2 regions of the Pararhizobium sp. genome follow, and region 2 is predicted to be linked to the other one. Evidence: predicted binding sites of a transcription regulator. Region 2 holds the regulator's gene; the other holds the start of a gene.

Region 1 (7,680 bases), 600 kb from region 2:
GTGCTGGAATATGCCAGCTTCCCCAATGTCATGGCCTGGGTTGATCGTGCGCTTGCCCGCCCGGCCGTGCAAAAGGGCATGGACATTCCCAAGCGCGACTGATCGCGCACGCCGCCCAACCCGCGCATTGTCCACCCGAGTTGACGACACTCGGGCGGACAGGCTACGTCTGAGGAAAAGAAGCATTCGCGACGGGTGGACAAACGTGACAGGCAGACTTGTTGTTGTGGGCGGCGGTCAGGCCGCTTTTGCGTTGGTGGCCAAATTGCGGGCCCTGAAGGACGAGCGTCCGATTACGATCGTTGCCGCGGAAGCAAGCCATCCCTACCAACGGCCGCCCCTCTCGAAGAAATATCTATTGCGCGAAATGGACCTCGACCGGCTGCTCTACCGGCCGGAGAGCTGGTACGCCGAGCACAATATCGATATCCGCCTCTCGACCTTGGCCACGGCCATCGACCGGTCTTCAAAGACAGTCACGCTCAGCGACGGCTCGACGCTGGAGTACGACGTGCTGGCGCTCGCCACCGGCTCGACCCCGCGCAAACTGCCGGCCAGTGTCGGCGGCGATCTCGCTGGCGTGTTCGTGGTGCGCGATTTCACCGATGCCGACCGTCTTGCCGAGGAAATGAAACCCGGCAAACACGCGCTGATCATTGGCGGCGGCTATATCGGCCTGGAAGCAGCTGCAGTGGCGCGCTCAAGCGGGCTTGACGTGACCGTCATCGAAATGGCCGACCGCATCCTGCAGCGCGTCGCCTCAGTTGCGACCTCCTACCTCGTCAAGGACATTCATACATCACGCGGCGTCGATATCCGCGAGGGCACCGGCCTTGTCCGGCTGATCGGCACCGATGGCCGGGTGACATCTGCGGAATTGACCGATGGTTCGACCATCCCGGTCGATCTGGTGATCGTCGGTATCGGCGTCACGGCCAATGACGCCCTGGCGCATGCCGCCGGTCTGGACGTTGCCAACGGCATTGTCGTCGATGGTTTCGGCCGCACGTCAGATCCCGCCATCCATGCGATGGGCGATTGCGCCGTGCTGCCTTGGAAGGACATGCGCATCCGGCTGGAATCAGTCCAGAACGCCGTTGATCAGGCCGAGGCCGTGGCTGCGCTGCTGGTGGGCGGCGAGGCGCCCTATGAGCCAAAACCCTGGTTCTGGTCAGATCAATATGACGTCAAGCTGCAGATCGCCGGCTTTGGCCATGGTCATGACGAGACGGTGGTGCGCAAGGGGCAGCGCGAAGGCAGTATTTCGGTCTGGTATTTCACAGCCGGCAAACTGGTCGCCGTTGATGCGCTGAATGACGCCAAGGCCTATGTCACCGGCAAGAAACTGCTGGATCTCGGCCTGACGCCCGACCGGGCTCTTCTCGATGACCCGCAGACCGATTTGAAGACGCTCTTGCCGTAACGGTCAAGCGTCTGCAGGCTGGCTATGCCAGCCTGCAGTTATTGATGGCGGGTGAAGACGTGTCTGCGGGCTTCCAGCTGGAAGCGGGGGAAGAAGAACACGCCGGTAATCGATCCCGAATAGCGCTGTTCCAGCCCCGTGGATTCGCCGATGCAGAAGACCGGCTGTTTCTGGCCGGACGACAGTATAATCGTCGTCGAGAAGCAGAAGGACGAGGAGGTTGTTGCTGCCTGCTCGAAAAGCGCCAGCACATGGTTACGGTCGGCGCTGTCATAGCAGCGGACCAGATTGAGCAAGCCGCATTCGGCCTGGCTGAGGCCGTGCATGGCGGCCGCACTTTCGCCAAGGCGAAACAGGCCGTTCGACAGGTCGCCAGACCAGCCTTCTGAAAAACAGAATTGGCCGAGCATCTCCAGCCCGCTTTCGCCGCAGGCAAAGGAATCAGCGCCTAGCGGCTGAGAAAGGCCTGTTCTTGCAATTTTAAACAAGGTGGACCCCGGTATAGTCACAAAATCCGAAATTCATTCGTCTGTTCCCGTAAGTGTTCACAAGAAACAATTTCTATGTCTCAACAATATTTGGCCACGCACCAAATATAGGGCGAGGCGTGGTTCGATGTAAAAAGATAGAAAGCTCAATTTTCAGGTCTTGGGCAGGTTTGTCGGCAAGACGAAATAAATTGTATGCGAGGAAAATCTATAGGCTTTGTGACCTGGAATCAAAAGGATGTTGGGTAGACGGTTAATACGGAAAAATTGAACTGTCTTATTGTCAATTCGTCCGATTTCTTGATCCCTGTGAATCTGCGGTTCACTTGGAGCGGTGTTATAATTGCTTTTTCTCACGCTTCAATGGTGTTTCGAGAAATATTTTGTGATCCGAGATAAATATTCCCGATTGCAGTGATTTGGTCAAAGTACAATCAGAGCATGATCCGCAGAGCGCGGCAATGAGCCTGTCGGTTTTTCACGGTGTTCGTTGAACGGGAACGAAAAAAGGGCAGACCTTGCGGCCTGCCCCTTCTCAATCCGGAAACCCGGAAAGCTCTACGGTCGTCATTCGTAATAAGGCGAAGGCCTTATTACATCATGCCGCCCATGCCGCCCATGCCACCCATGTCAGGCATGCCGCCGCCAGCCGAATCCTTCTTCGGCAGTTCGGCAATCATGGCTTCCGTGGTGATCAGCAGCGAAGCAACCGAAGCTGCGTTCTGCAGGGCCGTGCGGACAACCTTGACCGGATCGACGATACCCATGGCGATCATGTCGCCAAATTCGCCGGTCTGGGCGTTGTAGCCGTAGTTGTCGGTGTTGCTTTCGAGGATCTTGCCAACGATGATCGAGCCTTCGTCGCCTGCGTTTTCAGCGATCTGGCGAACCAGCGACTGAAGTGCCTTGCGGATGATGGAGATACCGGCGGTCTGATCGTCGTTTGCGCCCTTGAGGTCGAGAACGATCGAAGCACGCAGCAGAGCCGTACCACCACCAGGAACGATACCTTCCTGAACGGCAGCGCGCGTTGCGTTCAGCGCGTCGTCGATACGGTCCTTCTTTTCCTTCACTTCGATTTCAGTCGCACCGCCAACGCGGATGACTGCAACGCCGCCAGCGAGCTTGGCAAGACGTTCCTGCAGCTTTTCGCGGTCGTAATCGGATGTGGTTTCTTCGATCTGGCCCTTGATCTGAGCAACGCGGCCTTCGATTTCGGCCTTCTTGCCAGCGCCATCAACGATGGTGGTGTTTTCCTTGGAGATCGAAACCTTCTTCGCACGGCCGAGCATTTCGAGCGTGACGTTTTCCAGCTTGATGCCGATGTCTTCGGAGATGACCTGGCCACCGGTCAGGATCGCGATGTCTTCGAGCATGGCCTTGCGGCGATCGCCGAAGCCAGGAGCCTTGACGGCAGCAATCTTCAGGCCGCCACGCAGCTTGTTGACGACGAGCGTAGCAAGCGCTTCGCCTTCAACGTCTTCCGAGATGATCAGGAGCGGCTTGCCGGTCTGAACAACGGCTTCGAGAACCGGAAGCATGGCCTGAAGGTTGGAGAGCTTCTTCTCATGGAGAAGGATGTAAGCGTCTTCCAGTTCAGCAACCATCTTTTCAGGGTTGGTTACGAAGTAAGGCGACAGGTAGCCGCGGTCGAACTGCATGCCTTCGACGACTTCGAGTTCGGTTTCGGCGGTCTTGGCTTCTTCAACCGTGATGACGCCTTCATTGCCGACCTTCTGCATCGCTTCAGCGATGTACTGGCCGATTTCCTTTTCGCCGTTGGCAGAGATCGTCCCGACCTGGGCCACTTCTTCCGAAGTGTTGATCTTCTTTGCCTTGGCAACGAGGTCCTTGACGATGGCTGCAACTGCGAGGTCGATGCCGCGCTTCAGGTCCATCGGGTTCATGCCGGCAGCAACTGCCTTGCCGCCTTCGCGAACGATGGCCTGGGCGAGAACGGTTGCCGTCGTGGTGCCGTCACCGGCGATGTCGTTGGTCTTCGAAGCAACTTCGCGGACCATCTGGGCGCCCATGTTTTCGAACTTGTCTTCGAGTTCGATTTCCTTGGCGACGGAAACGCCGTCCTTGGTGATGCGCGGTGCGCCGAAGGACTTGTCGATGATGACGTTGCGGCCCTTAGGACCGAGTGTGACCTTGACTGCGTCTGCGAGGATGTCGACGCCGCGCAGCATCTTTTCGCGCGCGGTACGGCCGAACTTAATTTCTTTGGCTGCCATGTTAAAAACTCCCGGGCTGATGCCCAATTGGTTTTATGGAAAGTGGAAAGGTGGAAACCGGCTGGATCAGCCGATAACGCCCATGATGTCGGCTTCCTTCATGATCAGAAGGTCTTCGCCGTTGAGCTTGACTTCGGTGCCCGACCACTTGCCGAACAGGATACGATCGCCAGCCTTGACGTCGAGCGCGATGAGAGCGCCCTTGTCGTCACGGGTGCCGGTGCCGACAGCGACGATTTCGCCTTCCTGCGGCTTTTCCTTGGCTGTGTCCGGAATGATGATGCCGCCCTTGGTCTTGGCTTCGGCCTCGATACGGCGCACGACGACGCGGTCATGCAGCGGGCGGAAATTGGTGCTTGTCATTGTCTAATCCCTCGATCAAATGACTTCACGGATCGTCTTTGCGATCCGCCGGATGGATGTTAGCACTCCTATTGCTTGAGTGCTAGCGACCTGCAGATAAGGATGCCCGCCAGATGAGTCAAGAACAAGACAACGCGATTTTTTAATCGAAACGCTGATTGACTTGATTTGCCATTTTTTGTTTAACAGTTGCCATGGGGTCTGCGATCGCCCCACGAGGCGTCATGCCAGAATTTCGCGTCCACTCTTCATAAAAAGGGACGTATCATGGCCTCGTACAATTCCATTTCCGTTGAAAAACTCGCCCGTCTGACCGGAACGCCAAAAGGACCGGTCATCATTGATGTGCGCGACGACGAAGATTTCGCAGCACTGCCCTCGCTTGTTCCCGCATCCACGCGTCGCCCTTTTGCCTCGGCCGCGCAATGGTCGGCGGAATATCGCGGCCTTTGGGTCGTGGTCGTTTGCCAGAAGGGCAGGAAGTTGAGCGAAGGCGTTGCCGCCTGGCTTCGAAACGCCGGCGCCCAGGCGGAAAGCCTGGAAGGTGGGCTTGAAGCCTGGACGGCTGCGGGCCTGCCGCTTGTCCCGGCCGCCGCGATACCCGGCGGAAAAGCCGGTGGTGGCTCTGTTTGGGTCACGCGCTCGCGCCCCAAGATTGACCGCATCGCTTGCCCATGGCTGATCCGCCGCTTCGTCGCCCCGTCCGAAGTCGAGGCCGTTGCGGAGCGTTTCGGCGCTACGCCGTTCGACGTGGAGAATGTTTTCTGGAGCCATAGGGGCGAGGGCTGCACCTTTGATACGATGATCGCGGAGTTCGGCTTGTCCTTTCCGGCCCTTCAGCATCTGGCGCTGATCGTTCGCGCGGCCGACACCGACCGGCTCGATCTGGTTCCCGAGGCATCTGGCCTGCTCGCAGCCTCGCTCGGCCTGTCGCGGATGTTTGCCGACGATCTTGAGCAGTTGGAAGCCGGCATGACACTCTACGATGCCTTCTACCGTTGGGCGCGTGACGCCACGCAGGAAAAGCACGAATGGGTGCATCACGTTGCAAAGAAGGCCAAAGACCATGAATGAGGCGGTGCAGATACAGTCTCCGCCACCATATCCAACATTCGCTGAAGCTGCAAAAGTCTGGGCAAAGATCGGGCTCCTGAGCTTTGGCGGCCCCGCCGGGCAGATCGCGCTGATGCACCGGGAACTGGTGGAGGAGCGCCGCTGGATTTCCGAGAGCCGGTTTCTGCATGCGTTGAATTTCTGCATGCTCTTGCCCGGCCCGGAAGCGCAGCAACTTGCCACTTATATCGGCTGGCTGCTGCACGGCACGCGCGGCGGCATCGTCGCGGGGCTGCTGTTTATCCTGCCCGGGTTCTTCGTCATCCTCGGCCTGTCGTCGGCCTATGCGCTGTTCCAGCAAACGGATTGGCTGACCGGCCTGTTCTTCGGCCTGAAGGCAGCGGTGCTGGCCATCGTCATCGAGGCGGTCATTCGCGTTGGCCGCCGCGCATTGAAAACCCGATTTGCGCTCGTCGTCGCCGCGCTCGCCTTCGCCGCGCTGTTCTTTTTCGATCTGCCATTCCCGCTCGTCGTGCTGGCCGCCGGCATTGCCGGATACGTCGCCACGCGGCTGCAGCCGGCAACAGGCGAAAAGGCCTTGGCGGCGGCGGCAAAACAGGCGCTTGCCGACAGGCCTTCGGTGATCGACAGCAGCTTTCCCGATGGCGCATCAAGCTGGAGCCGCACGTTTCAGGTTCTCGCCACCTGGCTGGTTCTCTGGATCGCGCCGTTCGTCATCCTTGGCGCAGTGTTCGGGTGTGCCACCGTCTATACGACCATCGGCCTGTTCTTTTCGAAGATGGCCGTGGCGACCTTCGGCGGAGCCTATGCGGTGCTTGCCTATGTCGCGCAGCAGGCGGTCGAGACCTATCATTGGCTTAAGCCTGGTGAAATGCTGGATGGCCTGGCGCTGGCTGAAACAACGCCCGGACCGCTGGTGCTGGTCTTGTCCTTCGTTGGCTTCATGGCCGCGTTTCGCGCACCGCTGGGGTTCGATCCGCTTGTGTCCGGCCTGCTTGGGGCGACGCTGGCGACCTGGGTGACGTTCGTGCCGTGTTTCCTCTGGATCTTTCTGGGCGCCCCCTATGTCGAGGCCCTGCGCAACAACCGGGCGCTGGCGGGCGCGCTTGCGGCGATCTCGGCTGCGGTCACCGGCGTTATCCTCAATCTGGCCGTCTGGTTCGGTCTGCACGTTCTCTTTGCCAGTGTGGATCGCTTTGCGGCAGGACCTGTTTCCATGCCGCTTCCGGTCTGGCAGACCTTCCAGCTGCCGTCCTTCTGCCTGACGCTTCTGGCAGCCGTGCTGCTGTTCTTCTTCAAGCGCGGCGTCGTGGTGACGCTGGCCATCTGCGCGGTTGCCGGTTGGCTGATCCGTGGGTTTTAGCTGTTCCATCACATTACAAGCCGGAAACCTTGGAATTCAGCCCCCATTTTCCCGATGAAGACTTGTGTTTTTAACGCCTGCCTGCGATGTCAGCCCGACCATTTCTTTTCTGCGGGAAGCCAGCATGGCCGTTCGGATCAACAGTTTTCGCGACATTGCCAGCCGCTATGATGTCGTGCTCTGCGATGTCTGGGGCGTGCTGCACAATGGCGTCGAGGCGTTCAAGGGTGCCTGCGAGGCACTGACCGAAGCGCGCGCCAAAGGTCTGACTGTCGTTCTGATCACCAATTCGCCGCGCCCGCATCCCGGCGTCATCGTCCAGATCCGTGGCCTCGGCGTGCCGGACAGTGCCTATGACCGGATCGTCACGTCGGGTGATGTCACCCGCGCACTGATCTCGGCCGGCCCGAAGAAGATTTATTTCATCGGTGCGGAAAAGGACCTGCCGCTGCTCGAAGGGCTCGGCGTCAGCATGGTGTCCTCCGAGGAAGCCGAGATCATCGTCTGCGCCGGCTTTTTCGATGACGAAAACGAGACGGCCGAAGACTATCGCGCCACGCTCTCAAGCCTTGCCAAGCGCAAGGTGCCGTTCATCTGTGCCAATCCGGATCTGGTCGTCGAGCGCGGCCATAAGCTCATTCCGTGCGCCGGTGCCATCGCCAAGGTCTATGCGGAACTGGGCGGCGAAACCCGGATTTCCGGCAAGCCCTATGTGCCGATCTATCGCGCGTC
Region 2 (7,680 bases):
ATTTCGACGATGCCGCCCGAGCCGGTCATGACGAAATTGGCGTCGGTTTCAGCCGCCGAGTCTTCGAGATAGTCGAGGTCGATCACCGGCTGATTGGCGAAGATACCGCAGGAGATCGCGGCGATATGGTCCTTCAGGACCTTTTCCACCTTGATCATGTTGCGGGCTTCCATCCAGGCGAGGCAATCGCGCAGCGCAATCCAGGCGCCGGTGATGGAGGCGGTGCGGGTGCCGCCATCGGCCTGGATGACGTCGCAGTCGATCGAGATCTGGCGCTCGCCGAGTTCCTTCAGATCGACCACCGCGCGCAGCGAACGGCCGATCAGCCGCTGGATTTCCTGGGTGCGGCCGCTCTGCTTGCCCGAGGCTGCCTCGCGCTTCATGCGCTCGCCGGTGGCGCGCGGCAGCATGCCGTATTCGGCGGTAACCCAGCCCTTGCCGCTGTTGCGCAGCCACGGTGGTGTCTTTTCTTCCAGGCTCGCCGTGACCAGCACATGCGTGTCGCCGAACTTCACCAGGCAGGATCCTTCTGCATGTTTGGAAACATTGCGCTCGAAGGAAACCTTGCGCATCTGGTCGGTTTTTCTGCCGGAAGGCCGCATCATGAACTCCTGTGATGTTTGTCAGCCTTCTAACCTAACTTGGGAGGAAGGGAAATCATTTGCTCTAAAAGAGTGGAGGAGGGGCAAAAGGCTTTGTACGGCGGGCTTTCCAGCCAATTTCCCTTTTGCTATCCGGGCCGGGATCACTATATTCCAATTGACTTCAACAACATGGGTTTTTGCGTTCGAATGGTGCTGGATAAATCTGCAATGCGGGAAAGGCTTTCGGCGCTCGACGAGCGGTCGGGCGAAATCTTCCGTCGCATCGTGGAAAGCTATCTGGAAAGCGGTGAGCCGCTCGGTTCGCGCAGCCTGTCGCGCATCCTGCCGATGTCGCTGTCGCCGGCCTCCGTTCGCAATGTCATGAGCGATCTCGAAGACCTCGGCCTGATCTATTCTCCGCATATCAGCGCCGGGCGCCTGCCAACACAGAATGGCCTGCGCTTCTTTGTCGATGCCTTCATGCAGGTGGGCGATTTATCACCCGAGGATCGCGCCTCTATTGACCGGCATGTGCGCCGTGTCGATCGCGATCAGCCTGTTGAGACACTGCTAACCGAGGCGAGCCAGATGCTGTCGGGCATGTCGCGCGGGGCAGGGCTGGTCATCACCGCCAAGAACGATCCGGTGCTCCGCCATGTCGAGTTCGTCCGGCTGGCACCGACCAAGGCGCTGGCAGTGCTCGTCGGCGAGCACGACCAGGTGGAGAACCGCATCATCGAATTGCCGGCCGGTGTCACCAGCTCGCAGCTGACGGAAGCCGCCAATTTCCTCAACGCCCATCTCGCCGGTCAAACGCTGCCCGAGGTGCGGAGCCAGCTCGAAAAGGTCAAGGAAACGGTCCGGCGCGAACTCGATACGCTGAGTCAGGATCTGGTCGAGCGTGGCCTTGCCATCTGGTCGGGCAGCGAGGCGGATGACAAACCGACACAGCTGATCGTGCGCGGCCGTGCCAATCTGCTGGAGGGCCTGGCCGGTGCCGAGGACGTCGACCGCCTGCGCATGTTGTTTGATGATCTCGAAAAGAAGGACAGCCTGATCGAAATCCTCAATCTGGCCGAAAGCGGTCCGGGTGTACGGATCTTCATCGGGTCGGAAAACAAGCTGTTCTCGCTGTCGGGCTCGTCGCTGATTGTTGCGCCTTACCGGGACAGCGACGACAAGATCGTCGGCGCCGTCGGGGTCATCGGGCCGACGCGGCTGAATTACTCGCGCATCGTGCCAATGGTGGACTATACGGCGCAGCTGATGTCGCGTTTGTCGCGATAATCGGCCGGCAAGCAGCCGGTTTTTCCAGCAGCTTTCGATTGTACCCTTGATTTTTCGGCTTCAAAGCTCGATATCGACACCAAATCCTAGACATATTGACATTCCGGAGACCGTCATGACCGACGATATAAACAAACACGGTGCTGAAGTGAACGCGGACGAAGCAGCTGCCGCCTATGCAGAAGCCGCCGATGATCAGGTCGATACCGCCGTTTCCGAGCCGGATCCGTTGGAGCTTGCTAAGGCGGAAGCTGCCGACATGCGCGACCGCTACCTGCGCCTTGCCGCTGAAATGGACAACCTGCGCCGCCGCACCGCCCGCGACGTCAAGGATGCAAAATCCTATTCCGTCGCTGGCTTTGCCCGCGACATGCTGGCCGTGTCCGACAACCTGCGCCGTGCGCTCGATGCCATTCCGGCAGAAGCCCGCGAGGCCGGTGATGTCGGCTTCAACGCGCTGATCGAAGGTGTCGAAATGACCGAGCGCGCCATGCTGTCGGCGCTGGAGCGTCATGGCGTGCAGAAGCTGGAGCCGGTCGGCCAGAAGTTCGACCCGAATTTCCATCAGGCGATGTTTGAAGTTCCGAACCCGGAAGTTCCGAACAACACCGTCGTCCAGGTCGTTCAGGCCGGCTACACCATCGGCGAACGCGTCCTGCGCCCGGCCATGGTCGGCGTCGCCAAGGGCGGCCCGAAGATCGTTGCTGCGGACGAAACACCGGCGGCTTGATTTGAGCTTGCACTGAATCGCTCCCTCCCCCTTGTGGGGAGGGTTGGGGAGGGGACTTTTTTTAAGAGAAACCCCTCCCCGTCGCTGCGCTCCGACCCTCCCCACAAGGGGGAGGGTTAGCCCCGAGCGTGCCGCACCTTTATCCAAACAACTGTTTCAGGTGATCGTTCAGGAATCGCCCTTCCGGATCGAGCTTGTTCCTGAGCGTCCGGAAATCTCCGGCGCGTGGATAGAGCGCCGTCACATCCTCGCTGCCCAGAAAATGCAGCTTGCCCCAATGCGGGCGGGAGCCGAACTGACGCAGGATATCGTCGACATCCTTCAGGTAGTTCCAGTAGTCCGTGCCCGGTTGGCCCGACACCGAGAGCGTGATCGAATCCTGCTCGAAGAACGGGCTGATCCAGCCACCGTCGCCGGCCGTGAAGCGGTATTCGATCGGGTAGATGCAGGTCGGGTGCTTCTCCAGCATCAGCTTGCGCACTTCGGTGCAGGCCTGCTTGCCGTATTTGACCGGCACCGCATATTCCAGCTCGTGGAAGTTGGGCACATATTCGATCGGGTAGATTTCCGAGGAATAGGCGATCTTTTCGAACGCGCTTTGCATCGGCGGCGCATCGGTGATGTCGATGGTCTTCATCTCGCAGACGTCTGAGAGGCTTGTGGTGGTCGAGACCGAGGATGTATCCGGCAGGCAGTAGCAATGGCGGCTCTCTGGCACAGGGCACCAGAAGAAGCCGAAATGCCGGTGGTTGGCGGCCAGATCGTCGTGTTGCTCCATGCATTCGTCGAAGGTGCAGCGCCACAGCTTCTCATGCAGATTGTAGCTGTCCATCACCTGCAGGGTGATTTCGGAGATGACGCCGAGCATGCCGATGGAAACGCGGGCGGCGTTCAGCATATCCGGTTCGCTGTCGTCGATCGCCAGAATGCTGCCATCCGGCTGCACCAGCCGCATGCCGACGATCTGCGAGGCCATGTTGCCGAGCGTAAGGCCGGTGCCATGTGTTCCGGTGGTCAGCGCGCCTGCCAGCGCCTGGCTGTCGATGTCGCCCTGGTTGATCATCGACAGGCCGCTGCGTTTCAAGGCCTTGCCGAGCGTGTTGATCGTCGTGCCGGCATGCACGGAGACCCGCTTGCGCGCCGTGTCGATATGACTGATGCCCTGCAGGCCGGACAGCGTCAGGTGCAGTCCGCTGGTCAGCGCCACCGGCGTGAACGAGTGGCCTGAACCGGCGCAACGTACGTTCAGCCCGTTCGACGTTGCCTCGCGCACCATATTCGCCAGAGCCGCCTCGCTGTCCGGAGCGCCCCGATGCCGGACGATGCACGATTGATTTCCCACCCAGTTGCGCCAGTGGCCACCTGATTGCATCATGTTCCCGTTCTCCCCTTTGTTCTTCACATCGCCGTAAAACAATTATCGACGAACAGATGCGTGCCGTTGACGAAGCTGGATTCGTCGCTCGCCAGGAACAGGGCAGCCTGCGCCACTTCCATCGGATCGCACATCCGCCCCTGCTGGGCGGCGATTGCTGCGTCGGAAACATCGACGCCATATTTGGCAAGACCCACAAGTTCGCGCTTGCCGTGGTCGGTTGCGATGAAGCCGGGGCAGACGGCGTTGGAGCGGATGCCGCGGTCGCGGAATTCCACCGCAATCGCCCGGGCAAACATGTGGCAGGCGCCCTTGGTCGTGTCGTAGAGTACCTCCATCGGCGTTGCTGCGACGGCGGAGATCGACGAGGTCGAGACGATGCTGCCGCCCCCGGCGGCCAGCATGCCCGGCAGTACAGCCTTGGTCATCAGGAACATCGAACGCACGTTGACGGCCATCAGCCGGTCCCACTCGTCCTCTTCCGTTTCCAGAAACGGACCAACGGCCAGAATGCCGGCATGATTGAAGAGAACGGTGATTGCTCCGAACGTGTCTTCCACGGCTTTGACGGCCGCTTTGACCTCGGAAGAAACCGACACGTCCGCAGCTGCGAAGAATGCCTGGCCACCCTCGGCGCGGATCTGGGCGGCAACCTCTTTGCCCTTGCTGCGGGGAAGATCGACGATGCCGACGCGGGCGCCTTCGCGGGCAAACAGTTGGGAAGCGGCAAGGCCACATCCGCCGGCACCTCCACTGATCAACGCGGTCTTTCCGGATAGTCTGCCTGCCATCGCCGTTCTCCTCGTGATTTTGCTTTCCAAGGATTATTGTTGACGCAATGGGGGCTGTCGATATCCCATAAGGGATAGATCGCCCGAAGAATGAGGTGCCGCCTTTTGTTGCCAGACGAATCCTGCCAGATCGCCGCGCTGATAGATGGTCTCTCGACGCCGGGGTTCGGCGCGGCGCTTGATGCGATGCTGCGCCGGGCGGCGGCGTTCGATCTGTCCGGCGTCTTCGTCTTTCCCTATGATGCACGGCCACTGCTTCTGCATGACGGCTATACGCGGCATGTGGCGCCGCAGGCCTGGGCCGCCTATCTCGGCGGCGCCTACCTGCTCGATCCCTTCTATGTCGCCTGCAACAACCGCCATCCGGCCGGCCTTTGGCGGATGCGGGATCTGGCCCCGGACGATTTTTTCGATACGCAGTTCAGCACCTCACGCGAAGTTCACCCCTGTGTTTCGACGCAATCGGGGTCGCTGGTCGAGGAGGTCGGCTTTCTGGTGCCGCTGGATGGCGGCGTCACGGCCACCTACTCGCTGATGCGGGTGAAGGGCCATTTGGGTTTTAGCGATACGGAGTTGGAGAACCTGCGGGCCTATGAGCCGATCGTGCAGGCGGCCATCCGTGCAAGCTGGAAGCATGCGGCAGAAAGGCCGGTGCTTGCTCAAGTTGGGCGCGATGACCTGATGGAGGAGGCGTTCGAAAAACTCTGCGCCGAGCGGTTGACGCTGCAGCAGCGCAATATCGTGCGGCTCATCCTGCGCGGGCACAGCAATGGCTCGATCGGGGAAAGCATCGGTATTTCGGAAGGCACGGTGCGTATCCACCGCAAGAACATCTACAAGCGCCTGGCCATTTCCAGCCAGGCGGAGCTGTTTCGCATCTTCATCGATCACCTCAATCAGCACAAACTGTATTGAGGCGGTCTTATCAGGCCGCGTTGGAGGCCTGGTCGTCGCTGAGGAAGGCGTAAATGGCGGAGGCGGAATCCGTCGCACGCAAGCGGGCGACCATTTCCGGGTCGCGCAACACGCGTGCAATCCGCGACAAGGCCTTCAGATGATCCGCACCGGCGCCTTCCGGCGCGAGCAGCAGGAAGACCAGATCGACCGGCTGGTCGTCCAGCGCTTCAAAATCGACCGGCGATTCCAGACGCGCAAAAATGCCGACAATCGACGACAGATGGCCAAGCTTGCCATGCGGAATGGCAATGCCATTGCCGACACCGGTCGAGCCCAGTCGTTCGCGCTGAAGGATAACGTCGAAAATTTCACGTTCGGGTAGATCAGTGATCTTGGATGCTTTTGCCGCCAATTCCTGAAGCAACTGCTTCTTCGAATTGGCCTTCATGGCCGGAAGTATCGCATTCTGCTGCAGCAAGCCTGCCAATGCCATTCTTTTGTCCTCGTTCGCAGGTAGAAACCGCATCGTCCGGCAAAATGCCGGGCGGCGGTCCCCATCCATCTTTCTCTCGGCGCTTTACCGGCGGACCGTCAACGGTCTTCCATGCGTAAACCACCAGAAAAAGCAGACTGTCCCGAACCGGCTGACCGGCCCGGGACATCATCCACTTAGCTCTTTATATTGGCTGCGTCGATCCAGCCAATGTTTCCATCGTTGCGTCGATAGACGATATTCAACTGTTCATTGCCAGGACTACGGAACATCAGAACGGGGTCGTCCGTCATGTCGAGCGCCATAACGGCGTTTGCGACAGACATCGTCTTCAGTTGTTTTGAGCTCTCCGCCACGATCGTCGGTGCATAATTGTCCGGAAGCTCATCGTCTTCGTCGGGCACAGAATCCATCACGGTGTAGGCTACTTCCGCAAATCCAGCATGGCCATTACCATTGTGGTGGTCCTTGAGCTTCCGCTTGTAACGGCGGATGCGCTTGGCAATCCGTTCCGACGCTGCGTCAAACGCAGCTTGCGGGTCGTTCGCTTCGCCGCTCGCCTGCAAGGCTGCACCAGAATCGAGGTGAATCTTGCAATCGGCGCTGAAGCGGGATCCAGACTTTTCCACAGTGACTTGGCTTGAATATCCTCCGTCAAAATATTTGGTTACGGCTTGTTCTATCTGATCTTCGATCCGCAGACGAAACGTTTCGCCGATTTCCATATGTTTACCGGATACACGCACACTCATGGAGTTTCCTCTCTTTTCGTGATTTGCGTAACCAGTCTATTCCAACCGCATCCGTCATCCAAGCACTTCACGCACGCAAAACAAATTTGCGTCAGAACGGCCTGGATTTGGAGGGATATGCTTAAGCAGGCTCTATGCCCGTACTCATTGCGGCCGCCTCATACTACTGGTTGTTGCCGGAGTCAACGAAACAGTTAAGAAAACCAGAATTCGAGGCCGAAAGCCCGGAGATTGCCGGGATATCGGGGATAAACATGGGCAATTGACGGGGTTGTGGTCAAGCACTGCAAACGGTCAGGCGGAGACCTTGGCAATCGCCTTTTTCTCTCTGCGGCGCTGAACGGAGGAGGCGATATTCATCGCTTCGCGGTATTTCGCCACAGTCCTGCGGGCGATGTCGACGCCGCCCTTTTTCAGAAGATCGACGATGTCGTCATCCGAAAGAACGGCCTGCGGGCTTTCCAGCACGATCATGTTGCGGATGCGGTGACGTACGGATTCCGCCGAGTGGCTGTCGCCGCCTTCCGCCGATCCGATCGAGACGGTGAAGAAGTATTTCAGCTCGAACAGTCCGCGCGGCGTCAGCATGTATTTGTTCGAAGTGACGCGGCTGACGGTCGATTCGTGCATCTTGATGGCATCGGCGACGGTCTTGAGGTTCAGCGGCCGCAGATGATCGACGCCGTTGATCAGGAAGGCATCCTGCTGACGCACGATCTCGGTCGCCACCTTCATGATCGTCTTGGCGCGCTGGTCGAGGCTGCGGGTCAG

What was found. The regulator HrcA, encoded in region 2, represses chaperone genes, less so after heat shock. The targets are predictions, from matches to a motif close to GTTAGCACTCNCNNNNNGNGAGTGCTAAC.
Region 1: a site for HrcA is predicted at 4,570-4,598, ahead of groES (co-chaperone GroES). Genes of this name have one in related genera too.

The regions. Positions count from the first base shown of each region.
Region 1 covers NZ_CBDIHY010000003.1:2,403,340-2,411,019, forward strand. The annotation lists gene ACQY8Q_RS17210 (glutathione binding-like protein) at 1-102, shown strand, start outside; gene ACQY8Q_RS17215 (NAD(P)/FAD-dependent oxidoreductase) at 206-1,423, shown strand; gene ACQY8Q_RS17220 (hypothetical protein) at 1,462-1,911, opposite strand; gene groL (chaperonin GroEL) at 2,505-4,148, opposite strand; gene groES (co-chaperone GroES) at 4,215-4,511, opposite strand; gene ACQY8Q_RS17235 (chromate resistance protein ChrB domain-containing protein) at 4,779-5,585, shown strand; gene chrA (chromate efflux transporter) at 5,578-6,948, shown strand; gene ACQY8Q_RS17245 (TIGR01459 family HAD-type hydrolase) at 7,073-7,680, shown strand, end outside.
Region 2 covers NZ_CBDIHY010000003.1:1,806,625-1,814,304, forward strand. The annotation lists gene rph (ribonuclease PH) at 1-602, opposite strand, end outside; gene hrcA (heat-inducible transcriptional repressor HrcA) at 792-1,871, shown strand; gene grpE (nucleotide exchange factor GrpE) at 1,987-2,601, shown strand; gene ACQY8Q_RS14270 (D-arabinono-1,4-lactone oxidase) at 2,741-3,976, opposite strand; gene ACQY8Q_RS14275 (SDR family NAD(P)-dependent oxidoreductase) at 4,000-4,767, opposite strand; gene ACQY8Q_RS14280 (helix-turn-helix domain-containing protein) at 4,876-5,682, shown strand; gene ptsN (PTS IIA-like nitrogen regulatory protein PtsN) at 5,693-6,157, opposite strand; gene hpf (ribosome hibernation-promoting factor, HPF/YfiA family) at 6,334-6,909, opposite strand; gene rpoN (RNA polymerase factor sigma-54) at 7,204-7,680, opposite strand, start outside.